One region of the Pelosinus baikalensis genome, then DNA from elsewhere that is predicted to be linked to it. Evidence: riboswitches for the same ligand, from Rfam matches in the RefSeq annotation. Region 1 holds a riboswitch; each other region holds the start of a gene.

Region 1 (2,209 bases):
TAGAAAAAGTCCATCAGTTGATAGTTGCCCAAAATGATTTTGCAGGTAAAAAAGTCTTGATTACGGCTGGTGGTACGAAAGAAGCGATTGATCCTGTAAGATATATTGGCAATCGCTCTAGCGGGAAGATGGGATATGCTTTAGCAAGTGCTGCTGCTGCAAGAGGAGCAACTGTTACGTTAATATCAGGACCTACCAATTTAAAAGTTGCCTGCGGAATTAAAGTCGAATATGTAGAAGCCGCATCAGATATGAGGACTGCTGTATTGGCGCATTATAATGAGAGTGACATTGTAATCAAAGCTGCTGCTGTAGCCGATTATCGTCCACAAAGTACTGCAGAACACAAAATTAAGAAGACTGGCGATACATTACAGCTTGTGTTAGAAAGAAACCCTGATATATTATTAGAACTTGGTCAGTTGAAAAAACAGCAGATGCTAATTGGCTTTGCTGCGGAAACTCAGCAGCTGGTTCTCCATGCTCAAGAGAAACTAGCAAAAAAAAATCTGGATATGATTATTGCTAATGATGTATCTGTTCCAGGCGTTGGGTTTAATGCAGATCACAATATAGCGAAGGTGTTATACCGTGATGGGCGGATTGAAGAGTTATCCAAAATGTCCAAAGAACACATGGCAAACATTATTTTGGATAAAATTCTCGCAGAATGTCGAAAATAGGTTGATTTTTTTATTATTTTACATTAGTATTTAATTTGATACAATTTTATATGATATGCTCATCAAGAGTTGGTGGAGGGATTGGCCCAATGAAACCGCGGCAACCATTTGGAATCCAAAACGGTGCCAATTCCTGCGGAATAATCCGCAAGATGGGAGAGTGTAACACCCTCCCTATGGGTGTTTTTTATTGTTTATTAATAAATGGGGGTATGATTTGTGAAAAAAAAGAGAGTTTTATTTACATCAGAATCAGTTACTGAAGGCCATCCAGATAAAATAGCAGATCAAATTTCAGATAGTGTATTAGATGCAATCATGGCAAAAGATCCAATGGGACGTGTAGCTTGTGAAACTCTTATTACGACAGGGCAAGTACATGTAGTTGGTGAAATCACTACAAGTTGTTATGTGGATATCCCAAAAATTGTACGTGACACGGTGAAAGAAATTGGTTATACACGTGCAAAATATGGTTTTGATGGAGATACATGCGGTGTGCTGGTTTCCATTGGAGAACAATCAGCTGATATTGCTTTAGGCGTTGATAAGTCTTTAGAGGCCAAACGAGGTCAAATGGACGAAATTGAATCCATTGGGGCTGGTGACCAAGGAATGATGTTTGGTTATGCTACCAATGAAACTCCTGAATACATGCCATTAACAATCGCTCTAGCTCATAAATTGGCTCGTCGTTTAGCAGAGGTGCGCAAAAATGAGGAAGTAAGTTATCTGCGTCCTGATGGTAAAACTCAAGTTACAGTAGAATACGAAGACGGTAAACCCCTTCGCGTTGATACCATTGTTATATCGACTCAGCATGGCCCTGAAGTTGAACTGGCAACCATTGAAAAAGATCTGATTGAGAAAGTAATTGCTCCTATTGTTCCAGCAGAATTATTAGATGAGAAAACCAAATACTATATCAATCCGACAGGTCGTTTTGTAATCGGTGGACCACAAGGTGATGCTGGTTTGACTGGTCGAAAAATAATTGTTGATACCTATGGCGGAATGGCTCGTCATGGTGGTGGTGCTTTCTCTGGTAAAGATTGTACCAAAGTTGACCGCTCTGCAGCTTATGCTGCACGTTACGTAGCTAAGAATGTTGTTGCAGCAGGATTGGCAGATAAATGTGAAATTCAGCTAGCCTATGCTATTGGTATGGCTCATCCAGTATCGATTATGGTAGAAACTTTTGGGACTGCTAAGGTGGATGAAGATGTAATTGCTGAGCTTATTAAAAAGCATTTCGATTTGCGTCCGGCTGGTATTATTAAAGCGTTAGATTTACGTCGCCCTATCTACCGCCAAACAGCGGCTTATGGGCATTTTGGTCGTACGGATGTGGATTTACCATGGGAAAGGACCGATAAAGCAGAAACGCTTCGTAAAGAGGCTAATCTATAATTGGGACGTTAGCTGTTTTAGCAGGATTTTTCTGAATTTCATGGGAATTGTATATGCTATAGCCAAAAAAGAGGGAACAATGAGCTTCCCTCTTTTTAATTTTATGATAATTATGA
Region 2 (2,209 bases), on a different contig from region 1:
TGATTATTGCGTATTGCATTGTGGCAATGAGGTTTCAGATAGCGTTAAACAAGGTGATGTTTTAGTCATAGCTGGTCAAGAATATAAGGTTGTATATGTAGGCGATGAAGTGCAGGCTAATTTGGAAAATTTGGGTCATATAACCTTGCGGTTTGATGGCAATACAGAAGGGTTAGGCGGAAGTGTATATCTTGAGGATAAGGCATTGCCTGCTATAAAAATTGGCGATGTTATTTCTATATACAGAGAATAGATGTTGTTATGCGATGAACCTTTCAGATGGATTGGAAAGGAGTAGCTAAGGGGGGGTTCGAATGAATATATTACTTGATAGTGCGAAAGTTGATTTTATAACAAGTGCCAATGAATATTATCCAATTGATGGTATTACGACCAATCCAACTATTCTAGCCAAAGAAAAGAGACCCTATATTGAAATCCTTCAAGAAATAGTATCTATAATTGGCAGTGAAAAAATGCTCCATGTGCAGGTATTAAGTACAAATGCCAAAGAAATAGTTAAGGAAGCGGAATATGTAAGCCAGATTCTTAATGGCAATATTTATATTAAAATTCCGGTTGTGCCTGAAGGGTTTAAGGCGATGATGACTCTACAGAAATTGAATATAAAAGTTACTGCAACTGCTGTGTTTACTCCACAACAGGCGCTTATGGCTGCAAAAGCTGGCGCTAGTTTTGTAGCGCCATACGTAAACAGAATTGATAATATTTCTGGTGATGGTGTAAAGGTAGTAGCTGATATTGTAAAAATTTTCGATACTTATCATATTAAAACGCAAGTGTTAGCAGCCAGTTTTAAAAATGTAGAACAAGTGCAGAAAGTTTGTTTAGCTGGTACTCATGGTGTAACGGTTAGTGAAGATGTTTTTATCAACTTGTATCACCATCCTTTGACGGAGTGGAGTGTCAATACGTTTATTGAGGATTGGGAAAGTGTTTATGGTAAAGGAGCAATATTAGGTGAGGTTTAATCAAGGAGATGCGATTATGAAGCTAGGAGTTCTTTAGTTATAGATATGTTGCTGCGGATTTATTAACGAGATTACCTGTAAAATATTGCTATTGTCGATATTACATGGTATAGTATAAAAAAAGTTAGGTTTACAACGTTACAATTTAATAATGAGCTCTTATCTAGAGTGGTCGAGGGACTGGCCCGATGACACCCGGCAACCGGCAGTAATGCAGTGGTGCTAATTCCAGCAGGAGTAATCCTGGGAGATAAGAGGGTTTAGTATATCATAAAACCCTTCTTATTTGTGAGAAGGGTTTTTTATTATACAAAAAAGAAAGCAAATATTTTTCTATAATCTAGAATAAGGAGAGGGTATGAATGCTGTTAAAAGACAGCTGTGTTTTAGAGATAACAATAACTCACTTTTCAGGATTTAAGTGGAGATCTTATTTGAAATTAGCCAGGGTAGCCAATAAGGAACATCCTTTGCATCTTAGTTTAGGCGGAAGGTTAGATGAGGTTGTTGTAGCATATGAAACATATGGTCATTTATCAGAAGGTGGAGATAATGTCATCTTATTGAACCATGCATTAACGGGTGACAGCCATCCTTCTGCTCATACTCAGCATGATGAAAAAGGCTGGTGGGAGCCTTTGGTTGGCCCAGGACGTCCCTTGGATACAGAAAAGTTTTTTATTATTTGTGCAAATGTACTTGGTGGCTGTCAGGGAACAACGGGTCCTGCTTCTCCAAACCCAGACACTGGCTTGCCCTATGGTATGAATTTCCCGGAAATTACTTTGCTTGATACGGTTCATGTACAAAAGAGGTTATTGGATGTATTAGGGGTTCATCATGTAAAGTTAATCATTGGTGGGTCTATGGGAGGGATGCAATCTTTGGAATGGTCGGTAGCCTATCCTGATTTTATGGATGGAGTTATGGTGATTGCCGCTCCTGGATATGCCTCTTCTCAGTCGATTGCTTACAATAAGGTAGGACGACAGGCTATTATCCTTGATCCAGAGTGGCGAGAGGGAAACTACTATGGCGGGATTGGTCCCGAGAAGGGATTAGCAATTGCTAGGGCTGTTGGTATGATTACCTATCAGAGTGAAATGTCAATGGAAGGAAAATTTGGACGAAAGCGTCGTAATGGCTGTTTTGAGATTGAAAATTATTTAGATTACCAAGGAAATAGTCTAGCACGTCGTTTTGATGCCAATTCCTAT
Region 3 (2,209 bases), on a different contig from region 1:
GTTATGCAACAGATAATTAATCCTAGAATACCAAATAAAGTGCGGGATTTATGCCTTGACACACCGGAAGCGACTAATTTATCACTGATATAGCCGCATGTAGCCGTTACTATACATAATGCCGCCCAAGGAAAAGAAGCAGCAATCCCCATTTTCTGCAAAGAAAAATTCTGAGCCTCTATTAAGTATAATGGCAACCAAGCTAAAAATACATACATAATATAATCAGTTATAAAATATTGAATCCCAATGGCCCAAAACTGGGAAGATCCCAAAAAAGCACGCCAAGGTGCCAGTTCTTTTTTATCACTATCTACCATCAGACCTTCTTCTATGTAATCTGCCTCTGCAGCATTGGTAAACTTACTCTCATGGGGAGTATCCTTAGCTAAATAATACCAAAGTGCTGCCAATAGTAAACCCACTCCACCAAAAATAATAAATACGGAACGCCAGCCAAAATTCATCATTAATAGGATCGTAAGCGTTGGACCAACAACCGGTCCAAAAAATACACCGCTTAACATAAACGAAGAAGCACGTCCCTTTTCATTATTATTAAACCAACGGTAAATAAATCTTCCAAAAGCAGGTGCCATAGGACCTTCGCCTATGCCAAACAGACTTCTCGCCAGAATAAATGAGGTAAAGTTACTACATGCCCCTGTTAATACTGTAAAGGCGGACCACCAAGTAGCTGCTATCGCCAGCACCCTGCGATGCCCCCAAAATTCAGACATGATTCCACCTGGTATTTGCATCAAAGCATAACCAACAAAAAAAGCCGTCTGTATAAATCCCATATCCATTTTGGTAAAGCCTAATTCTTGCATAATAGTGGGAGTGGCTACTGATAAATTGACTCGATCCATGTAAGAAATAAAACTAATAAAAAACATAAGTCCTGCTAATTTCCATCGAAAACTTGTTTTTGTCTGCCCCATACGATAATCCTCCTCAATTATGAATATAAGTGTTTTTACAATGGACTTCCATTCATATTAACACATTATACTTTCGTTAAGTTTACATGTCAATTGACGAGTGATACTATTTTCTCAATTCTCCTTGACACCAAGTAGAAACTCATGCTACTATTACTTTCATCAACTACATACATTCATCAAGAGTTAGCCGAGGGTATTGGCCCGATGAAGCTACGGCAACCACCGCGCAATGCGAACGGTGCCAATTCCAACAGGAATTTCCTGGGAGATGAAGATCATTTTTGAAAATAGAATCTTCTTCATCTTATGAAGAAGATTTTTTTATTGTAAATGCAAAGGAGTCAATACTATGAATCAAAATTCACAACAAGCTCAAACTCTGCGTAAATATGCCTCAGAAAAAGCTGGTCGTTTTACAGAATCAGTTATTAGAGAAATGTCTCGTATTGCTGCCGCTCATAAAGCCATTAATCTTGCACAAGGCTTTCCTGATTTTCCGGCATCGGATCAAATAAAAGAGGCCGCTGTTAAAGCAATTTTAGAAGATCACAATCAATATGCAATTACCTGGGGGACTAAGTCACTCAGAGATGCTATTACTTTGAAAAACAAAAGAGACTATAACATTGATATTGACCCGGAAACTCAAATCACCGTATGCTGCGGTTCAACAGAAGGCATGGTAGCAACCCTCTTAGCCACTATTAACCCTGGGGATGAAGTCATTATATTTCAGCCTTTTTACGAAAACTATGGTCCTGATGCCGTATTATGTGGCGCTAGTCCCAAATACGTCCAACTGCATCCACCAGAATTTAGCTTTAATAAGGAAGAATTAACAGCGGCATTTTCAAACCGCACCAGAGCCATTATTATTAATACTCCAAATAACCCTACTGGTAAGGTTTTTAACCGTGAAGAGCTGGATCTCATTGCCAAACTATGTATTCAATATGATGTCTTGGCAATTACAGACGAAATCTATGAACACATCATCTATGATGAAATAAAACACATTCCTCTGGCTACCTTGCCCGGCATGGCAGAACGAACCATAACCATCAATAGCATTTCGAAAACCTATAGCGTAACAGGCTGGCGCATTGGTTATGTGATTGCTTCCGGCGAAATCAGCCGATCCATACGTAAAATGCATGACTTCTTGACGGTAGGAGCAGCCGCTCCCCTGCAAGTAGCCGCCGCCCAGGCCTTAAACTTTCCCACCACCTATTATGAAAAGTTAGCAGATTTTTACAGTAAGC
Region 4 (2,209 bases), on a different contig from region 1:
TAATTCCCCTCAGGGTTAGCAATGAGCAAGAGAGTGATGCTTTTATCATGCTGGTAAAAGAAATTGCTGTAGATGGTATTATCGTATCCGGTGGGGATGGTACCATCCATAGTGTAATAAATAATATGCTCAGACAGGAAATAGACCTGCCCCTAGGTATTATTCCAAGTGGTACATCTAACGATTTTGCAGCGTATTTGCAGTTAGATAAAAATATTGATACTTGTGTAGAGACAATTACAAAGGGACAGCGTAAGAGAATTGATGTAGGTAAAGTCAATGATGAATACTTTTTCAATGTTGCTAGTGCTGGATTGATGACATCAGTAGCTCATAATGCAGATAGTATGCTGAAAAACACGTTGGGGAAAATTGCATATTATTTAAAGGGACTTGGAGAATTACCTAATTTTAAAGCATTAAAAATGCGAATTATTACAGAACAGCAAATCATTGAGGAAGATATTTTTTTATTTTTAATAATGAATAGTGGTACTGTTGGCGGATTTCCTAATTTGGTACCTCATGCTAAAATTGATGATGGAAAATTGGACGTACTTATTGTGAAAAAGTGTAATCTGCCTGAATTAATGAGTTTGTTTATTAGCTTTTTAAAAGGTATTCACTGTAATAGTAAATATGTTACTTGTCTACAGGCGGAAACTATTTATATAGAATGTGCTGAAGAAGTAGAAAGCGACTTAGATGGAGAACTGGGTCCCAAGCTGCCTCTTAGCGTTACGATACTACCCAGAAAGATTGAAGTTTTCTGTTCCTAGTCAAGAAAGTATATAGACCCCTTTGTGTCCTTTGCGTCTTTGTGGTTCAATTCGTTTTATATGTTTTATTCGCTGAGTTGATTAACAAAATTAAAACTAAAATCGCTAAAAGGCATTAAAAGTGTAAATGGAATATTGACCACATAGAATACCATATGGTATAATCTTAAAAATGAATAAGCTCTTATCGAGAGTGGTCGAGGGACTGGCCCGATGACACCCAGCAACCGGCAGTAATGCAGTGGTGCTAATTCCAGCAGGATGAGAATCCTGACAGATAAGAGGAAGATGGTTGCTTTAAATAAACCTCTTTCCTCGGAAAGGGGTTTATTTAATTTAAAAAAAATAAAGATTCAGGAGGTATTTATGAAACAAAATTCAAAAATTGTGCATATTGGGGTCTGTACAGATGAAAAAACGGGAGCAATAAGCACTCCTGTATATCAATCAGCAACGTTTCGTCATCCCGCTCTTGGTGAGAGCACGGGGTTTGATTATACTCGTAGCCAGAACCCAACAAGAAAAGTATTAGAAGAAGGGATTGCTACACTGGAAAATGGTGCAGTCGGTTTGGCATTTGCTTCGGGGATGGCTGCGATTACGGCTATATTAATGTTGTATAAGACCGGAGATCACTTGGTGGTTGTAGAAGACTGCTATGGTGGTACATATCGGGTCATTGATAAAATATTTAGTAATTTTGGCTTAACAGTAAGTTTTGTAGATGGCAGTAACATAGAAGAAGTTGCACAGAGTATTACACCTGCTACTAAAGCAATATTGGTAGAAACACCTACCAATCCGTTAATGAAGATTGTCGATATTCGTGCTATTGTAAAATTAGTCAAAGGAAACAATATTCAAGTTATCGTTGATAATACGTTCTTAACACCATATTTTCAACGTCCCTTAGATTTGGGAGCTGATGTGGTAATTCACAGTGGCAGTAAGTATTTAGCGGGTCATAACGACTTGGTCTGCGGATTAGTTGTTGCTCGGGATGCCGATTTAGGTGCCTCGATACGTTACATCCAAAATTCAACAGGAGGAATTTTGGGACCTAATGATAGTTGGCTATTGATTCGCAGTATGAAAACATTGGCATTGCGGATGGAAAAGCATAATGAAAACTCGCAAACTATTGCGCAGTGGCTGACTCGTCATCCCAAAGTTGTTAAGGTGTACTACCCAGGATTAGCTGATCATCAAGGCAAAGATATACATGATAGTCAATCATCTGGTTATGGCGGTATGCTGTCTTTTGTAGTAGATCATCCGGAAAGGGTTAAGCAAGTACTGCGTAAAGTACAAATGATTCGCTTTGCAGAAAGCCTTGGTGGAGTAGAATCTCTGATCACTTTACCGGCGGTTCAAACTCATGCTGACGTGCCGATTGAGGTTCGTGAACGTTTGGGAATATCCGATTGTTT

The links. A riboswitch is a leader RNA that binds a small molecule or an ion and turns the genes downstream of it on or off. The one in region 1 is predicted to bind S-adenosylmethionine.
Region 2: it holds a riboswitch for S-adenosylmethionine, as region 1 does, so the genes downstream of both, metX (homoserine O-acetyltransferase MetX) here and metK (methionine adenosyltransferase) in region 1, are expected to answer to the same signal.
Region 3: it holds a riboswitch for S-adenosylmethionine, as region 1 does, so the genes downstream of both, LMF89_RS20850 (pyridoxal phosphate-dependent aminotransferase) here and metK (methionine adenosyltransferase) in region 1, are expected to answer to the same signal.
Region 4: it holds a riboswitch for S-adenosylmethionine, as region 1 does, so the genes downstream of both, LMF89_RS07400 (trans-sulfuration enzyme family protein) here and metK (methionine adenosyltransferase) in region 1, are expected to answer to the same signal.

The regions. Positions count from the first base shown of each region.
Region 1 covers NZ_JAJHJB010000006.1:116,047-118,255, forward strand. Annotated here, with positions in the region: gene coaBC (bifunctional phosphopantothenoylcysteine decarboxylase/phosphopantothenate--cysteine ligase CoaBC) at 1-683, shown strand, start outside; SAM riboswitch class I at 740-842, shown strand; gene metK (methionine adenosyltransferase) at 903-2,093, shown strand.
Region 2 covers NZ_JAJHJB010000025.1:48,104-50,312, reverse strand. Annotated here, with positions in the region: gene LMF89_RS16515 (PTS glucitol/sorbitol transporter subunit IIA) at 1-253, shown strand, start outside; gene LMF89_RS16510 (transaldolase family protein) at 315-992, shown strand; SAM riboswitch class I at 1,149-1,249, shown strand; gene metX (homoserine O-acetyltransferase MetX) at 1,355-2,209, shown strand, end outside.
Region 3 covers NZ_JAJHJB010000041.1:12,853-15,061, reverse strand. Annotated here, with positions in the region: gene LMF89_RS20855 (MFS transporter) at 1-944, opposite strand, end outside; SAM riboswitch class I at 1,118-1,222, shown strand; gene LMF89_RS20850 (pyridoxal phosphate-dependent aminotransferase) at 1,297-2,209, shown strand, end outside.
Region 4 covers NZ_JAJHJB010000007.1:71,404-73,612, reverse strand. Annotated here, with positions in the region: gene LMF89_RS07395 (diacylglycerol/lipid kinase family protein) at 1-779, shown strand, start outside; SAM riboswitch class I at 961-1,063, shown strand; gene LMF89_RS07400 (trans-sulfuration enzyme family protein) at 1,146-2,209, shown strand, end outside.